Regions from separate parts of the Streptomyces sp. NPDC047072 genome, predicted to be linked through region 3. Evidence: riboswitches for the same ligand, from Rfam matches in the RefSeq annotation. Region 3 holds a riboswitch; each other region holds the start of a gene.
The links. A riboswitch is a leader RNA that binds a small molecule or an ion and turns the genes downstream of it on or off. The one in region 3 is predicted to bind cobalamin.
Positions count from the first base shown of each region.

Region 1: another riboswitch for cobalamin. It lies ahead of ABZ896_RS26415 (HoxN/HupN/NixA family nickel/cobalt transporter); the one in region 3 lies ahead of ABZ896_RS20220 (ribonucleoside-diphosphate reductase subunit alpha).
Region 2: another riboswitch for cobalamin. It lies ahead of ABZ896_RS32625 (cobalamin biosynthesis protein); the one in region 3 lies ahead of ABZ896_RS20220 (ribonucleoside-diphosphate reductase subunit alpha).

Region 1 is NZ_JBEYVC010000067.1:27,813-33,181, reverse strand. Features, by position in the region: gene ABZ896_RS26425 (helix-turn-helix domain-containing protein) at 1-565, shown strand, start outside; gene ABZ896_RS26420 (hypothetical protein) at 654-1,145, shown strand; gene ABZ896_RS26415 (HoxN/HupN/NixA family nickel/cobalt transporter) at 1,132-2,217, opposite strand; cobalamin riboswitch at 2,244-2,440, opposite strand; gene ABZ896_RS26410 (DUF6882 domain-containing protein) at 2,780-3,256, shown strand; gene ABZ896_RS26405 (hypothetical protein) at 3,372-3,716, opposite strand; gene ABZ896_RS26400 (LAETG motif-containing sortase-dependent surface protein) at 4,074-5,021, opposite strand; gene ABZ896_RS26395 (glycoside hydrolase family 13 protein) at 5,277-5,369, shown strand, end outside.
Region 2 is NZ_JBEYVC010000098.1:5,922-11,290, reverse strand. Features, by position in the region: gene ABZ896_RS32635 (inorganic phosphate transporter) at 1-1,194, shown strand, start outside; gene ABZ896_RS32630 (hypothetical protein) at 1,214-1,435, shown strand; cobalamin riboswitch at 1,572-1,704, shown strand; gene ABZ896_RS32625 (cobalamin biosynthesis protein) at 1,741-2,691, shown strand; gene ABZ896_RS32620 (cobyric acid synthase) at 2,688-4,178, shown strand; gene cobN (cobaltochelatase subunit CobN) at 4,175-5,369, shown strand, end outside.
Region 3 is NZ_JBEYVC010000043.1:8,711-14,079, forward strand. Features, by position in the region: gene mctP (monocarboxylate uptake permease MctP) at 1-1,530, shown strand, start outside; gene ABZ896_RS20215 (GNAT family N-acetyltransferase) at 1,604-2,107, shown strand; cobalamin riboswitch at 2,130-2,289, shown strand; gene ABZ896_RS20220 (ribonucleoside-diphosphate reductase subunit alpha) at 2,411-4,765, shown strand; gene ABZ896_RS20225 (ribonucleotide-diphosphate reductase subunit beta) at 4,765-5,369, shown strand, end outside.

The sequences.
Region 1 (5,369 bases), on a different contig from region 3:
GCACGCGCTCGCCCCCTTCTGGCCGCACATCCGCGCCCAGGTGGACGCCGACCGGGCCGTGCGCAGCCGCGCGGTCCTCGAGGGCGGCACCGACGCGCTCCTCGCAAGCCTCACGCCCGTACTGCGGTGGCGGCCACCGGTGTTGGAGGCCGACTACCCCGTCGACCGTGAACTGCGGCTCGGCGGGCGGGGGTTGCTGCTCCAGCCGTCGGTGTTCTGCGTCCGCAGACCCCTCACGCTCGCCGCCCCCGAACTGCCCCCGGTCCTCGTCTACCCCGTACAGCCCGCCCCCGGTTGGACCCGCCCGCCCGGCCGCCCCGGATCCGGCCACGGCCTCGCCGCGCTCATCGGCCGTACCCGCGCCGCCGTACTGGAGGACGTCGTCACCGGCCGCACCACCGGCGAACTCGCCCTGCGCCTGGGCATATCCTCCGCCGCGGTGAGCCAGCACACGGCCGTACTGCGCCGGGCGGGGCTGCTGGTGAGCGTGCGCCGGGGCCGGCACATGCTGCACACGGTCACGCCCGTGGGGCTCACCCTGCTCGAAGCGTCGGCGTCCGTTTAAGGCAGGGCTTCAGGGTGTGGCGGTGGCGAGCGGGACGCGGCGAGCCTGGGGCGACGAACGGCTCGTTCCCACAGGGGGTTTGACACACATGCGCGACTCACGACGTACGCTGCTCGCCGGTCTCGGAGCTCTGGCGCTGTCGCTGGCGGCACTCTGCACCGCCGGCCCGGCGGGCGCGGCCCCGGCCGACCGGGACCTCGGCCAGGTACTGACCATGCCGGCCGCGCCGTCCGCCGCCGAACTGCCCGCGGGGGCCGCCGCGGAGCCGCCCACCGCCTGGCCGAAGCCCGCCGGCATCACGCACATCGCCGCCCGCGAGTCCATCACCTGCGCGAGCGGCAACCTGTGCGCCGCCGTCTGGGACGCGACGCAGGGCGACTACGTCGTCTACTCCTTCTACTACTGCGACACCTACACCCTCTCCAACTGGGTGGGCACGGGCTCGTACCGCAACAACCAGACGGGTGGGGTGACGGCGTACTTCTACGGTCAGAACGGCCAGACGGTCACGCCGGTGGGCCCGGGCGGCAGCAGCAACTCCTACAACTGGGGCCCGATCTGGTCGATCAAGAACTGCTGACGCTCCAGCGCTGTTCCACCTTCGCCAGCCGCCAGTAGGCGATCGCCGCCGCCCACACCACCACGAACAGACCGACGATGACGTAGCCGACGTTGTCGAGGCTGATGTCGGCGATCCAGGTGGTGAGGGCGTCGGTGAGGGCGAGCTTGTCGTGGAGGACGCCGACGAGTTCGATCGTGCCGATGAAGAACGCGACGGCGATGGACAGCCCGGTGATGGCGAGGTTGTAGAACACCTTGCGCACGGGGTTGGAGAAGGCCCACTGGTAGGCGAAGTTCATGAACGTGCCGTCGAGCGTGTCGAACAGGCTCATCCCGGCGGCGAAGAGGAGCGGCAGGCAGAGGATCGCGTACCAGGGCAGCCCGGCGGCCGCACCCGACCCGGCCATCACCATGAGGGTGACCTCGGTGGCGGTGTCGAACCCGAGCCCGAAGAGAAACCCGAGGGGGTACATCTGCCCCGGCCGGGTGATGGACTTGGTGAGCCGCCCGAGGATCCGGTTCATGAACCCCCGCGAATCCAGATGGGATTCAAGCTCCTTCTCGTCGTACGATCCCGCCCGCATCGCCCGGAACACCTTCAGGATGCCCACCAGGGCAACGAGGTTGAGGGCGGCGATGAGATAGAGAAAGGTCCCGGAGATCGTCGTACCGAGAAAACCGAGCACCTGGTGGGTACCGGACCCCTCGTTCATCACGCGCCCGGCCAACTGAGTACCGCCGGCGATGAGCAGCGCCAGCAGCACGACGACACTGGAGTGCCCCAGCGCAAACCAGAACCCCACGGACACGGGCCGCTTGCCGTCGGCCATCAGCTTCCGGGTGGTGTTGTCGATAGCGGCGATGTGATCGGCGTCGAAGGCATGCCGCATACCGAGGGTGTAGGCGGTCACACCGAGCCCGACGCCGAAGGCTTTGGTCCCGATCTCGTAGTGCGCAGGCACGACGAGCAGAAAGAGAATCCCGAACGCGACGACGTGGAGGACGGCGATCACGGCCATGAGGAGGGCAGTCTTGATGGTGTCCTCACGCCGCCAACGAAAGCTGTTCTGGGCCATGGCAGGCTCGGTCATACGGTCAGCTCCAGCACCTCGTGGATCAGTTCCTGACGTGCCGCGGCCGGTCTCCTGGCTTACGGGTACGTACGCCTACCGCTCCTGCCTTCCCAACCGCCGCACGACGGTCAGTGGCTGTCCCCCGGCGAGGGGACACGGAACGGGAACTCCCCGATCTCAGTGGCGAGGGCCGCTCCGGACTTCCACCGGATTCCCGAACACCACGGCGTGCTCACAGTAGGTGGGGAGGTGGGGGTGTGCATAGCTGGGGATCTGCGTAGGTATGGAAGATCACATCGGTCTGGAGGGGGTTCGGAGGGGGCTCGGGGCGGGCCTTCGAGGTTGAGCGGGCCAGGCATCGAGAGATTGGCGCATTTGTCCCACCCCCGCCCGGAACGAACCTGGTCGCATGCCCTGGAGCCCGGGACAAAGTCACCAATCATCCCCGGTCGCAGGTGCTGCTGCTCTGACTCCCTGCACGCGCACCGCTTACGGTCCTGTGTCGCACAGGCTGGCGGATGATCACCTAGTTCCCAGCTGGTCAGCTGAGGGGGACCGCCCGTCCGGTTAAGTTCGCAGCATGAGTTTGTTGCTGCAGGGGGAGGACATGATTGATCAGCTCGCCCGTGCTCACATGTCCTGGGGGCTGGGATCGGCGGATCGCTGGGGACTGGATCAGACAACTGGCCTTGTCACCTGGACCTTCCCCGACAAGACAGCGACGGCGCCTGCTCAGGTGCTCGGCAGTTTCAGTCCCTCGTCGGGCTCGTGGGTGTGGGCATGGGCGAACAAGAGCATCCTGCCTGAACTGAGCCACGACGCCCGGAGGGTTCGGGACTGGGCCGAGGCCCATGGGCATCAGGCTCTGGCAGAGCCGCAGATCGATGCTGACGAGCAAGTGGCGGCGACGTTCACGGCGTTGGCCGTGAGGGTCACGGAGGCGACCGGCTTTTACCGGGGTTCCGGAGGCAACGCCATGGTGATGATTACTTTCGGGCCGGTCACCTTGGCCATGGCAGACGGCAGCACGTCCACGTTCGACATCAATATCAACTAGCGAGCACCCGCTGCCGCTTGTTGGGCCGGTAGCCTGGGCCGTTCATGATGGCCTGGTGGCTGGTGTTGATCAGCCGGTCCAGGAGTGGGCACGCGCGCCGTCAGGAGGTGACGGGCTACCGGCTGAGGAAGTAGATGCCGACGGCAACCGCGCCGCTGCCCGCGAGGATCTGCAGGAGCCCGATCGTCTTGAGGAGCAACACCCCTGCGGTAGGGCCGCCGTAGATGCGGGGCGGTTTCTTCTGTTGCGTGCTCATTGCCCTCGCGTAAAAGCGCGACGCCGCCTTCTTGTAGTCGGTGGCGATGACGGCCCCTCCGCACAGCAGGCCGACTCCCACAACGATGAAGAAGACAGCACCGCCCGTTCCCGGAGCGGCACTTGCCGGAGCGGATCCAGCAAGGTCAGCGGTGTTGATCACACCGATCATCGTGGGGTGGCACGACGAACCGGTCAGCGTCATGACAGAGGCCGGTACAGACAGTGACGCGATCTTTACTCACATCCCAAGTTGAGGCTGATGACGAGTGTGATCGCGGGGTAATGGTTCCTGGGCCTCGACCTCTTCGTCTGGGGCATCCCGGCGCCACCGGGGACGCGGCTCTTTCGGGTGGAGACGTCCCTCACCGGCACCGCCCTTCGCGTGGCCGTCACCTGTCCGCGAGGTGAGCGACTTCCGGATGTTGGCCGGGGGTTGGGCCAGATTCGCGCCGCCCGGGACCGTCGGCCAGGCGCAACGCGCAAGGGGCCACCCGCGCCATGAACGGCGGGTGGCCCCACGTCGGTGATCCTTCACCGACTTCTCACGCGTGCGCGTGCGTCAGGAGCGTGCGGCCTTGCGGCGGCGGGAGGCGAAGACGATGCCCACGCCACCGAGGAGGAGGACCGCCGCGCCGCCCGCGATCAGCGGGGTGTTGCTGCTGGCGCCCGTCTCCGCGAGGTTGTCGCCGCCGCCGTTCGGGGTCGCGGCCGGAGCCGTCGTGGACTCCGAGGCGGAGGGGGTCGGGGTGGACGTGGAGGGAGTCTCCGAGGCCGGGGGCGTGGACTCGGACGCCGGCGGCGTCGACTCCGAGGCCGGCGGGGTGGACTCCGACGCCGGGGGCGTCGACTCCGACGCGGGCGGGGTCGACGGCGGGGCGGACGGCGTGGTCGTGCAGTCCTTCGTGCCGCCGTTCCAGGCCGCGATCAGCTTGTCCTTGATGACCGGGCGGTCCGGGCCCTTGGGCAGCTCGCCGTGCTCGAAGCCGTCCTTCGCGTCCAGCTTGCCGTCGTACTTCACGGCGCCGTGGTACAGGTCGACCTGCGCGTAGCAGCCCACGTCGGGGATCGAGATGTCGAGCGTGTCCGTCTTGCCGTGCTTGACGGTCACCGTGTCGAAGTCGTGGAAGACCTGCTCGCCGGAGGTCGCGAACGTCGGGCCGTGCGCGAGGTAGGAGGCGAGGGAGGCCGTGCAGGTGGTCGCGTCGCCCGCGGTACGCACCGTGACGTGGACCTTGCCGTCGTCGGTCGGCTTGAGGTTCTGGTCGTCGACCTTGACGGAGGCGTAGAAGTTCTTGCCGTCCAGCGAGAACTCGCAGCGGTCGGACTCGGGCTTCGACGGCTTGGTGCCGGCACCCGTGCCGGGCTTGTAGCTGCCGCCGTCCTGCCAGCCCTTGCCGCCGGGGCAGTCGGTCGCCCAGGCCATGGAGGCGGACGCGGCGCAGAGGGCGAGCGTCGCGGCGCCCGTCCCCAAAAGGCGCTGCATGGTGACACGTCTCGCTATGGACATACGTATCCCATCGGAATGAAGATGTGTGGTCTCTGAAAACACTGGGCTCATTGGTCACATGCGCAACAGTGTCCAGACATCGTGGATCTCCTGGCGGAACGCTGTCAACCTGCGGTGATGCAAGGTGAGTTCCATACCCATCACAATTTCGACACACCAGGAATGAATCGCTCCGGAAAGCGTTCGAGTTCGCTTTCCCGGCAAGGTGGACAGGAACACCGGAGCCCGACATCGCCGCGATCCGAGGGAGCCCGCGTGACCACCCGCACCACCGCGCCCGACCTCTCCCCCGACCTGTCCAGCAAGGACCCGAACTGGTGGCGCCAGGCCGTCGTCTACCAGGTCTAT
Region 2 (5,369 bases), on a different contig from region 3:
TTCACGAACGGTTTCCACGACACCGCCAACGCGATGGCCACCACCATCTCGACCGGCGCACTCAAGCCCAAGGTCGCGGTGGCCATGTCCGCCGTGCTCAACCTGGTGGGCGCCTTCCTCTCGGTGGAGGTCGCCAACACGATCTCCAAGGGTCTCGTCGACGAGACCGGCATCCGTCCCGAGGTCATCTTCGCCGCCCTGGTCGGCGCGATCCTCTGGAATCTGCTGACCTGGCTGGTGGGCCTGCCCTCCAGCTCGTCGCACGCCCTGATGGGCGGTCTGATCGGCGCCACCATCGCCTCGGCGGGCATGGGCGCGGTCCACGGTGACGTGCTGGTCACCAAGGTCCTGATCCCGGCCATCGCGGCCCCGATCGTGGCGGGCGTCGCCGCCATGCTGGCGACCCGCCTGTCCTACTCGCTCGGCAAGAAGGCCGACGGCAGGGCCGCCGCGAAGGGCTTCCGCGCGGGCCAGATCGCCTCCGCCGGCCTGGTCTCCCTCGCCCACGGCACCAACGACGCCCAGAAGACGATGGGCATCATCACCCTCGCCCTGGTCGCCGGCGGCGCCGTCGCCCCCGACTCCGACCCGCCCACCTGGGTCATCCTCTCCGCGGGTCTGGCCATCGCGCTCGGCACCTACCTCGGCGGCTGGCGCATCATCCGCACGATGGGCAAGGGCCTGACCGACCTCCAGCCGCAGCAGGGCTTCGCCGCCCAGACCAGCGCGGCCACGGTCATCCTGGCCTCCTCGCACCTCGGCTTCTCCCTCTCCACCACCCACTCCGTCTCCGGTTCGGTGATGGGCGCGGGCCTGGGCCGCAAGGGCGGCGTGGTCCGCTGGTCCACGGCCACCCGGATGTTCGTGGCCTGGGGGCTGACGCTCCCGGCGGCGGCCCTGGTGGGCGCGCTGGCCGAGTCCGTGTGCGACCTCGGCGACTGGGGCACCGCGGTGGTGGCGGTCTTCCTGATCGCGTCCAGCGCGGCGATCTGGAAGATCTCGCGCCGCGAGGTCGTGGACGCGTCCAACGTCAACGAGACCGAGGAGCCGCCCGGTGTGGTGACCACGGCGATCGCCGCGGTGACGCCGCCGCCGGCCGGAACGGTGAGCGAGAGCCTCACGGCCACGATCGCCTCCCCGGTCGCCACGTCCGCCACCGCCACGGACCCGGCCACCCCGCCGGCCGCCGTCTGAGCCCCAAGGAACCAACACCATGAAGATCGACTGGGAAGCCCTCGGCTCCGTCTTCGGCGTCAGCCTCGTGGTCACCGTGGGCCTGGTGGCCCTGTTCACCCTCGGCATCATGGGCCTGTCCCGCCAGGAGCGCGCCCAGACCGAGGGCGGCTCCGCGCCCCTCGCGGTCACCGGCGCCTACGCCTGCTTCGCCGCGTGCGCGGCGGCGGTGGCGTACGGGATTTCGCTGATCGTGGCCTGACGGCCACACGCGCACCACGGGGTGCGGGACGGATCACCGTCCCGCACCCCTTTTTTCGTGGCCCCGGGAACAGTCCCCGTGTGGGGTTCTGCACACTCCTCCATCGCAGGTCAACAGCAAGTTGACTGCCCTTCCAACACCGTGGTGGACTGCCGGGGCCATGTACGACGGCAGGAGAGGAAGCCGGTGTGAGTCCGGCGCGGTCCCGCCACTGTGACCGGGGTAGGTAGCCCCGGGAGCCAGGAACTCTCGTCGTCGGTCTCGTCGAACCAGGGCGTGGACACCCTGAGTGAGGACATAACGCGATGCCCGCCTGCCCTGATCGCGTCTTCGCGTACGGCGCCGCCGCCGGACTTCTGGGGGACCTGCTGCTCGGCGATCCGCGTCGGGGGCATCCGGTCGCCGCGTTCGGGCGGGCCGCCGGGGCCGTGGAGCGGGCGCTGTGGCGGGATCACCGGGGGCGGGGCGCGGTGCACACCGCCGTGTGTGTCGGGGGTGCCGTCGCCCTCGGTGCGCTGGCCCAGCGTGTCGTACGACCGTCCCGTACCGCTTCCGTCGCGCTGACCGCCGCCGCCACCTGGGCCGTTGTCGGGGGCACGTCCCTCGCGCGCGAGGCCCGGAGCATCGGGCGCGCTCTGGACGAAGGGGATGTGGAGGCCGCGCGGGAGCGGCTGCCGCATCTGTGCGGGCGGGATCCGCAGGCGCTCGACGCCGACGGGATCGCCCGGGCCGTCGTCGAGTCCGTCGCCGAGAACACCTCCGACGCCGTCGTGGGGGCGCTCGTGTGGGGTGCGGTCGGCGGGGTGCCGGGGCTGCTCGGGTTCCGGGCCGTCAACACGCTGGACGCCATGGTGGGCCACAGGTCGGCCCGGTACCGGCGGTTCGGGTGGGCCTCCGCCCGGCTCGACGACCTCGCCGGGTGGCCGGGGGCGCGGCTGACCGCCGTACTCGCGACGGTGGCCGGGGGTGATCCGCGGGGTGCCGTGCGGGCGTGGCGGGAGGATGCCGGCAAGCATCCGAGCCCCAACGCCGGGCCTGTGGAGGCGTCCTTCGCGGGGGCGCTCGGGGTGCGGCTCGGGGGGACGTTGTCCTACGCGGGGCGGGTCGAGCACCGGCCCGTGCTGAATCGGGAGGGGCGCGCCGTGGCCTCGTACGACATCGAGCGTGCCGTACGGCTGTCGCGGCGCGTCGGTCTGCTCGCGCTCGGTGCCGGTGCGGTCGCCGCGCGGCTGATCCGGAAGGGACGTACGGCATGAGCGGGGGGCTTCTCGTCGCCGGGACCACCTCGGACGCCGGCAAGAGTGTCGTCACGGCCGGGATCTGCCGGTGGCTGGTGCGGCAGGGGGTCAAGGTCGCGCCGTTCAAGGCGCAGAACATGTCCCTCAACTCCTTTGTCACCAAGGAGGGTGCGGAGATCGGGCGGGCGCAGGCCATGCAGGCGCAGGCCTGCCGGGTCGAGCCGACCGCGCTGATGAATCCCGTGCTGCTCAAGCCCGGTGGGGAACAGAGCAGTCAGGTCGTGCTGCTCGGGAAGCCGGTCGGGGAGTTGAGCGCTCGTGGGTATCACGGGGGCCGGCAGCAGAAGTTGCTCGGGACCGTGCTCGACTGTCTCGCCGAACTGCGGGGCACGTATGACGCGGTGATCTGTGAGGGGGCGGGGAGTCCGGCGGAGATCAACCTGCGGCGGACCGACATCGTGAACATGGGGATCGCCCGGAACGCCGGGCTGCCCGTGCTGGTCGTCGGGGACATCGACCGGGGCGGTGTCTTCGCCTCGTTCTTCGGGACCGTCGCGCTGCTCAGCCCCGAGGACCAAGCGCTTGTCGCCGGGTTCCTCGTCAACAAGTTCCGGGGGGATGTCAGTCTCCTGGAACCCGGGCTGGACATGCTCCACGGGCTCACCGGGCGGTCCACGTACGGCGTGCTGCCCTTCCGGCACGGGCTCGGGATCGACGAGGAGGACGGAATGGGGGTCCGGAACACCCGAGCCTCCGCCCCGGTGGGCGAGGACGTGCTGCGGGTGGCCGTGTGCGCGGTTCCGCTCATGTCGAACTTCACCGATACCGACGCCCTCGCCGCCGAACCCGGTGTCGTGGTGCGGTTCGTGGACCGGGCGGAGGAGCTGGCCGACGCCGACCTCGTCGTCATCCCGGGGACCCGGGGGACGGTCCGCGCGCTGGAGTGGCTGCGCGAGCGGGGGCTGGCGGAGGCGCTCGTCCGAAGGGCCGCGGAGGGGCGTCCGGTGCTCGGTATCTGCGGCGGGTTCCAGATCCTCGGCGAGCACATCGAGGACGAGGTCGAGTCGCGCGTCGGCGCCGTCGACGGCCTCGGTGTCCTGCCCGTCCGCGTGCGGTTCGCGCGGGAGAAGACCCTCACCCGGCCCGTGGGCGAGGCCCTCGGGGAACGGGTCGAGGGGTACGAGATCCATCACGGGGTCGCCCAAGTAGCCGGCGGAGACGCCTTCTTGGACGGCTGCCGGGTCGGCCAGACCTGGGGCACGCATTGGCACGGCTCCCTGGAGTCGGACGGCTTCCGGCGGGCCTTTTTGCGCGAGGTGGCGGCCGCCGCGGGCCGCCGGTTCGTGCCGGCCCCCGACACCTCGTTCGCCGCGCTGCGCGAGGAGCAGCTCGACCGGCTCGGCGACCTGATCGAACAGCACGCGGACACGGACGCGCTGTGGCGGCTCATCGAGTCCGGCGCGCCGCAAGGACTGCCTTTCATTCCACCGGGAGCGCCCGCATGAGCACTGTGTTGTTGTTGTCGACCGCCGACACGGACCTGCTGGCGGCGCGGGCCGCCACGGACGCGTCCTACCGGATCGGCAACCCGACGCGCGTCGACGTCACGGCCGATCTGCCCGCGCTGGTCGAGGGCGCGGACATCGCCGTCGTACGGCTGCTCGGCGGCAAGCGAGCCTGGGAGGACGGGCTGGCCGCGCTGAAGGCGTCCGGGATCCCGACCGTGCTGCTGGGCGGGGAGTCGGTGCCGGACGCCGAGTTGATGGCAGAGTCGTCGGTGCCGGCCGGTGTGGTGGCGGAGGCGCTGCGGTACCTCGTCGAGGGCGGGCCCGCGAACCTGGTGGAGCTCGCGCGGTTCCTGTCCGACACCGTGCTGCTGACGGGTGAGGGGTTCGTCGAGCCGCAGAAGATGCCGGAGTTCGGCGTTCATGGCTCGTACGGCTACGAAGAGGGCCGCCCGACCGTCGGCGTGCTCTTCTACCGGGCCCATGAACTGAGCGGCAACACCGCCTTCGTGGACACCCTGTGCGACGCGATCGAGGCGAGGGGGGCCAACGCCCGTCCCGTGTACTGCGGTTCGCTGCGCGGAGCGGACGCCGGGCTGTACGAGCTGCTCGCCAAGGCCGACGCCCTCGTCGCCACCGTCCTCGCCGCCGGTGGCACCCATGCCTCCGAGGCGTCGGCGGGCGGGGACGAGGAGGCCTGGGACATCGGGGCGCTCGCCGACCTCAACGTGCCGGTGTTGCAAGGGCTTTGTCTTACGTCGTCCCGGGCGGCCTGGGACGAGTCCGACGCCGCCCTCTCCCCCATGGACGCGGCCATGCAGGTCGCGATCCCGGAGTTCGACGGGCGGCTGATCACCGTGCCGTTCTCGTTCAAGGAGCAGGGGCCGGACGACGTCCCGGTGTACGTGGCCGACCCGGAGCGGGCCGCGCGGGTCGCCGGGATCGCCGTACGGCACGCGGAGTTGAAGCACAAGCCGAACGCCGAGAAGAGGCTGGCGCTGGTGTTCACCGCGTATCCGACCAAGCACTCGCGGGTCGGGAACGCGGTGGGCCTTGACACGCCCGCTTCGGCGGTGCGGGTGCTGGACGCGCTGCGGGATGCCGGGTACGTCGTCGAGGGGCATCCGGACAACGGCGACGAGTTGATCCACCGGCTCATCAACGCCGGTGGGCACGACGTCGAGTGGCTCA
Region 3 (5,369 bases):
GCGCGCTGGCGCAAGGCCGAGAACGAGCACAGCCTCGACGAATGGGGCCTGGGCGGACGGTCGTTCGGCACCTGGGTCACCTGGTTCCTGCTCGGCGGCGACCTCTACACGGCGTACACCTTCGTCGCCGTCCCCGCGGCGATCTACGCGGCGGGCGCGGCCGGCTTCTTCGCGGTGCCGTACACGATCCTCGTGTACCCGCTGATCTTCACCTTCCTGCCCCGCCTGTGGTCGGTCTCCCACAAGCACGGGTACGTGACGACCTCGGACTTCGTGCGCGGGCGCTGGGGCTCCAAGAGCCTCTCGCTGGCCGTGGCCTTCACCGGGATCCTGGCGACGATGCCGTACATCGCGCTCCAACTGGTCGGCATCCAGGCCGTGCTGGACGTGATGGGCGTCGGCGGCGGGGCGGACACGAACTGGTTCGTCAAGGACCTGCCGCTGCTGATCGCCTTCGGCGTGCTGGCCGCGTACACCTACTCGTCCGGGCTCCGCGCCCCCGCGCTGATCGCGTTCGTGAAGGACACGCTGATCTACATCGTCATCGCGGTGGCGATCATCTACATCCCGATCAAGCTGGGCGGGTTCGACGAGATCTTCAGTGCCGCGAACGAGAAGTACACCACGGCCAAGGCGGGCGGCCTGGTCCCGCTGGAAGCGGGCCAATGGACGTACGCCACGCTGGCGTTGGGCTCCGCGCTCGCGCTCTTCATGTACCCGCACTCGATCACCGCGACGCTCTCCTCCCGCAGCCGTGAGGTGATCCGCCGCAACACCACGATCCTGCCGCTGTATTCACTGATGCTCGGCCTGCTGGCCCTGCTCGGCTTCATGGCGATCGCGGCGGGCGTGAAGGTCACCAACGGCCAACTCGCCATCCCCCAGCTGTTCGAGAACATGTTCCCGGACTGGTTCGCGGGCGTGGCGTTCGCGGCGATCGGCATCGGCGCGCTCGTCCCGGCGGCCATCATGTCGATCGCGGCCGCGAACCTCTTCACCCGCAACATCTACAAGGACTTCATCAAGCCGGACGCCACGCCGAAGCAGGAGGCGCAGGTCTCCAAGATCGTGTCGCTGCTGGTGAAGGTCGGCGCGCTGGTCTTCGTCCTCACGATGGACAAGACGGTCGCGATCAACTTCCAGCTCCTGGGCGGCATCTGGATCCTCCAGACCTTCCCGGCCCTGGTCGGCGGTCTCTTCACCCGCTGGTTCCACCGCTGGGCGCTGCTCGCGGGCTGGGCGGTCGGCATGGTCTACGGCACGGTCGCGGCGTACGGCGTGGCCTCCCCCACCCAGAAGCACTTCGGCGGCTCGGCGAAGGAGATCCCGGGCATCGGCGAGATCGGCTACATCGGCCTGACGGCGTTCGTGCTCAACGTGGTGGTGACGGTGATCCTGACCTTCGCGCTGAAGGCGCTGAAGGCCCCGGAGGGCGTCGACGAGACAAGCCCGGAGGACTACACGGCGGACGCGGGCGACCCGGGGGTGGAGGTGGAGTTGCCGCCGGCGACAGCGGGGTCGGCCCACTAGGCACACCGTTCACGGGCCGTCGGAGAGGTTGTCCGGCGGCCCGTTGTCGTGCCCGTCGTGCACACTCACCCCCATGGACATCCTGATCCGCCCCGCCGAACCCACCGACTACGAACACCTGGGCGAGATCACCGCCCAGGCCTACCTCCAGGACGGGCTGCTCGCCTTCGGCGACGAAGACGACTGGTACTTCCAGGAACTCAAGAACGTGGCCAAGCGAGCCGCGGAAGCCGACGTCCTGGTCGCCGCGACGGACGACCGAATCCTCGGCGGAGTCACCTACGTCCCGTCCGGCGGCCCCTTCGCCGAACTCGCCCGCCCCGGAGAGGCCGAGATCCGCATGCTCGCCGTATTCCACGAAGCCCGCGGCAGAGGCGTCGGCAAGGCCCTCGTACAAGCCTGCATCGACCGGGCCCGAGCAACGGACACCACCGCGGTGGTCCTGTGCACCCAGCCCACCATGCACACGGCCCACCGCATCTACGAGCGCCTGGGCTTCACCCGCGCCCCGGAACGCGACTGGCACCCGATCCCCGACAACGACTTCACGCTCCTCACCTATCAGTTGACGCTCTGAAGTCACCACGACACAACATATGGGGCTGCTTCCCCCACCCGGCACAAGATGTATGCTCATGCTCGCTGTCGCCGCAGGGGAATCCGGTGGGAATCCGGAACTGTCCCGCAACGGTGTACTCATGCGTGCATAGGCGCACATGAGAGTCAGTCCGAGGACCTGCCGACAGTGTGCCCGGCCGCCGTGGCCCGGGTGCAACTGACGTCCAGGCCTCGTGGAATGGGCCGGTGGACGCGACGCCGTGCGCGCTCGTGTGCCGCCCCCTGCCCTCCAGGCCCCGTGCCCAGCGAGGGAGAGCCCCACGTGACCATCGCGCCAGCCGACCCGGCTTCAGCGATCGAGCGGACCGAGCAGGACCACGACGGCCCCGGTGCCGCGCTACTGCGGATCCTGGCCGAGCTGACCGCCGACCTTCCCGACGCCGACCCCGGCAGGGTCGCCGCCGCCGCGCTCCGTGGCCGGTCCGCGCGGGCCGACGAGTCGGAGTTGCGCGAGCTGGCCACCGAGGCGGCGGCCGGGCTGATCTCCGAGGACCCCGCCTACAGCAGGCTGGCCGCCCGGCTGCTGACGATCTCCATCGCCGCCGAGGCCGCCTCGCAGGGCGTCACCTCGTTCACCGGGTCCGTCGGCGTCGGCCACCGCGAGGGCCTCATCGCCGACCGGACCGCCGAGTTCGTGCGCGTCCACGCCGAGAAGCTGGACGCCCTCGTCGACCCCGCGGCCGACGACCGCTTCGGCTACTTCGGCCTCCGTACCCTCCACAGCCGCTACCTCCTCCGGCACCCGATCACCCGCAAGGTCATCGAGACGCCCCAGCACTTCATGCTCCGGGTGGCCTCCGGCCTCGCGGAGGACGACACCGCAAGGGCGCTCGACGAAGTCGCCGCGCTCTACGGCCTCATGAGCCGCCTCGACTACCTCCCCTCCTCCCCCACCCTCTTCAACTCCGGCACCAGGCACCCCCAGATGTCGTCCTGCTACCTCCTCGACTCCCCGATCGACGAGCTGGACTCCATCTACGACCGGTACCACCAGGTCGCCCGGCTCTCGAAGCACGCCGGTGGCATCGGGCTGTCGTACAGCCGGATCCGCTCGCGCGGGTCCCTCATCCGCGGCACCAACGGGCACTCCAACGGCATCGTCCCGTTCCTGAAGACGCTGGACGCGAGTGTCGCCGCCGTGAACCAGGGCGGCCGGCGCAAGGGCGCGGCCGCGGTCTACCTGGAGACCTGGCACTCCGACATCGAGGAGTTCCTGGAGCTGCGCGACAACACCGGCGAGGACGCCCGCCGTACGCACAACCTGAACCTCGCGCACTGGATCCCGGACGAGTTCATGCGCCGGGTGAACGCGAACGCCGAGTGGTCGCTCTTCTCACCCGCCGATGTGCCCGAGCTGGTCGACCTGTGGGGCGAGGAGTTCGACGCGGCCTACCGGAAGGCCGAGGCCGACGGGCTCGCGCGCAGGACCATCCCTGCCCGTGACCTCTACGGCCGCATGATGCGCACCCTCGCGCAGACCGGCAACGGCTGGATGACCTTCAAGGACGCGGCCAACCGCACCGCCAACCAGACGGCCCTGCCCGGGCACACGGTCCACTCCTCCAACCTCTGCACGGAGATCCTGGAGGTCACGGACGACGGCGAGACGGCGGTCTGCAACCTGGGGTCCGTGAACCTCGGCGCGTTCGTGGACGGAAACGACATCGACTGGGAGCGGCTCGACGAGACCGTCCGCACCGCCGTCACCTTCCTCGACCGCGTCGTCGACATCAACTTCTACCCGACCGAGCAGGCGGGCCGCTCCAACGCCAAGTGGCGTCCCGTCGGCCTCGGCGCGATGGGTCTCCAGGACGTCTTCTTCAAGCTGCGCCTGCCCTTCGACTCGCCCGAGGCGAAGGCCCTCTCCACGCGGATCGCCGAGCGCATCATGCTCGCCGCCTACGAGGCCTCCGCCGACCTCGCCGAGCGCAACGGCCCGCTGCCCGCCTGGGAGAAGACCCGTACCGCGCAGGGCGTGCTGCACCCCGACCACTACAGCGTCGAGACGAACTGGCCCGAGCGCTGGGCCGCGTTGCGCGAGCGCATGGCCACCACGGGCCTGCGCAACAGCCTGCTCCTCGCCATCGCCCCCACGGCCACCATCGCCTCCATCGCGGGCGTGTACGAGTGCATCGAGCCGCAGGTCTCGAACCTGTTCAAGCGCGAGACGCTCTCCGGCGAGTTCCTCCAGGTCAACTCCTACCTGGTCAGGGACCTCAAGGAGCTGGGCGTCTGGGACGCCCGCACCCGGGAGGCGCTGCGCGAGGCCAACGGCTCGGTGCAGGACTTCGCGTGGATCCCGGCGGACGTACGACGGCTGTACCGCACGGCGTGGGAGATCCCGCAGCGCTCCCTGATCGACATGGCCGCCGCCCGCACGCCGTACCTGGACCAGTCGCAGTCCCTGAACCTCTTCCTGGAGACGCCGACCATCGGCAAGCTCTCCTCGATGTACGCGTACGCCTGGAAGTCCGGGCTGAAGACGACGTACTACCTGCGCTCGCGCCCGGCGACCCGTATCGCCCGCGCCGCCCAGGCGACGGTCCCCGTCCAGCAAACGGAAGACGCCATCGCCTGCTCCCTGGAAAACCCCGAGTCCTGCGAGGCCTGCCAGTAATGTCCAGCCGTAACACCAACCTGCTCGACCCGGGCTTCGAGCTGACTCTGCGCCCCATGCGCTATCCGGACTTCTACGAGCGCTACCGGGACGCCATCAAGAACACCTGGACCGTGGAGGAGGTCGACCTCCACTCGGACGTGGCCGACCTCGCGAAGCTGACGCCCGAGGAGCACCATCTGATCGGCCGGCTCGTGGCGTTCTTCGCGACGGGCGACTCGATCGTCGCCAACAACCTGGTGCTGACGCTCTACAAGCACATCAACTCCCCCGAGGCGCGCCTGTATCTCTCCAGGCAGCTGTTCGAGGAGGCGGTGCACGTCCAGTTCTATCTGACCCTGCTGGACACCTACCTCCCCGACCCGGCGGACCGTGCGGCCGCCTTCGACGCGGTGGAGAACATCCCCTCCATCCGCGAGAAGGCGGAGTTCTGCTTCCGGTGGATCAACGAGGTCGAGAAGCTCGACCGGCTGGAGACCAAGGCCGACCGCCGCCGCTTCCTGCTCAACCTGATCTGCTTCGCCGCGTGCATCGAGGGCCTCTTCTTCTACGGCGCTTTCGCGTACGTCTACTGGTTCCGCAGCCGGGGCCTGCTGCACGGCCT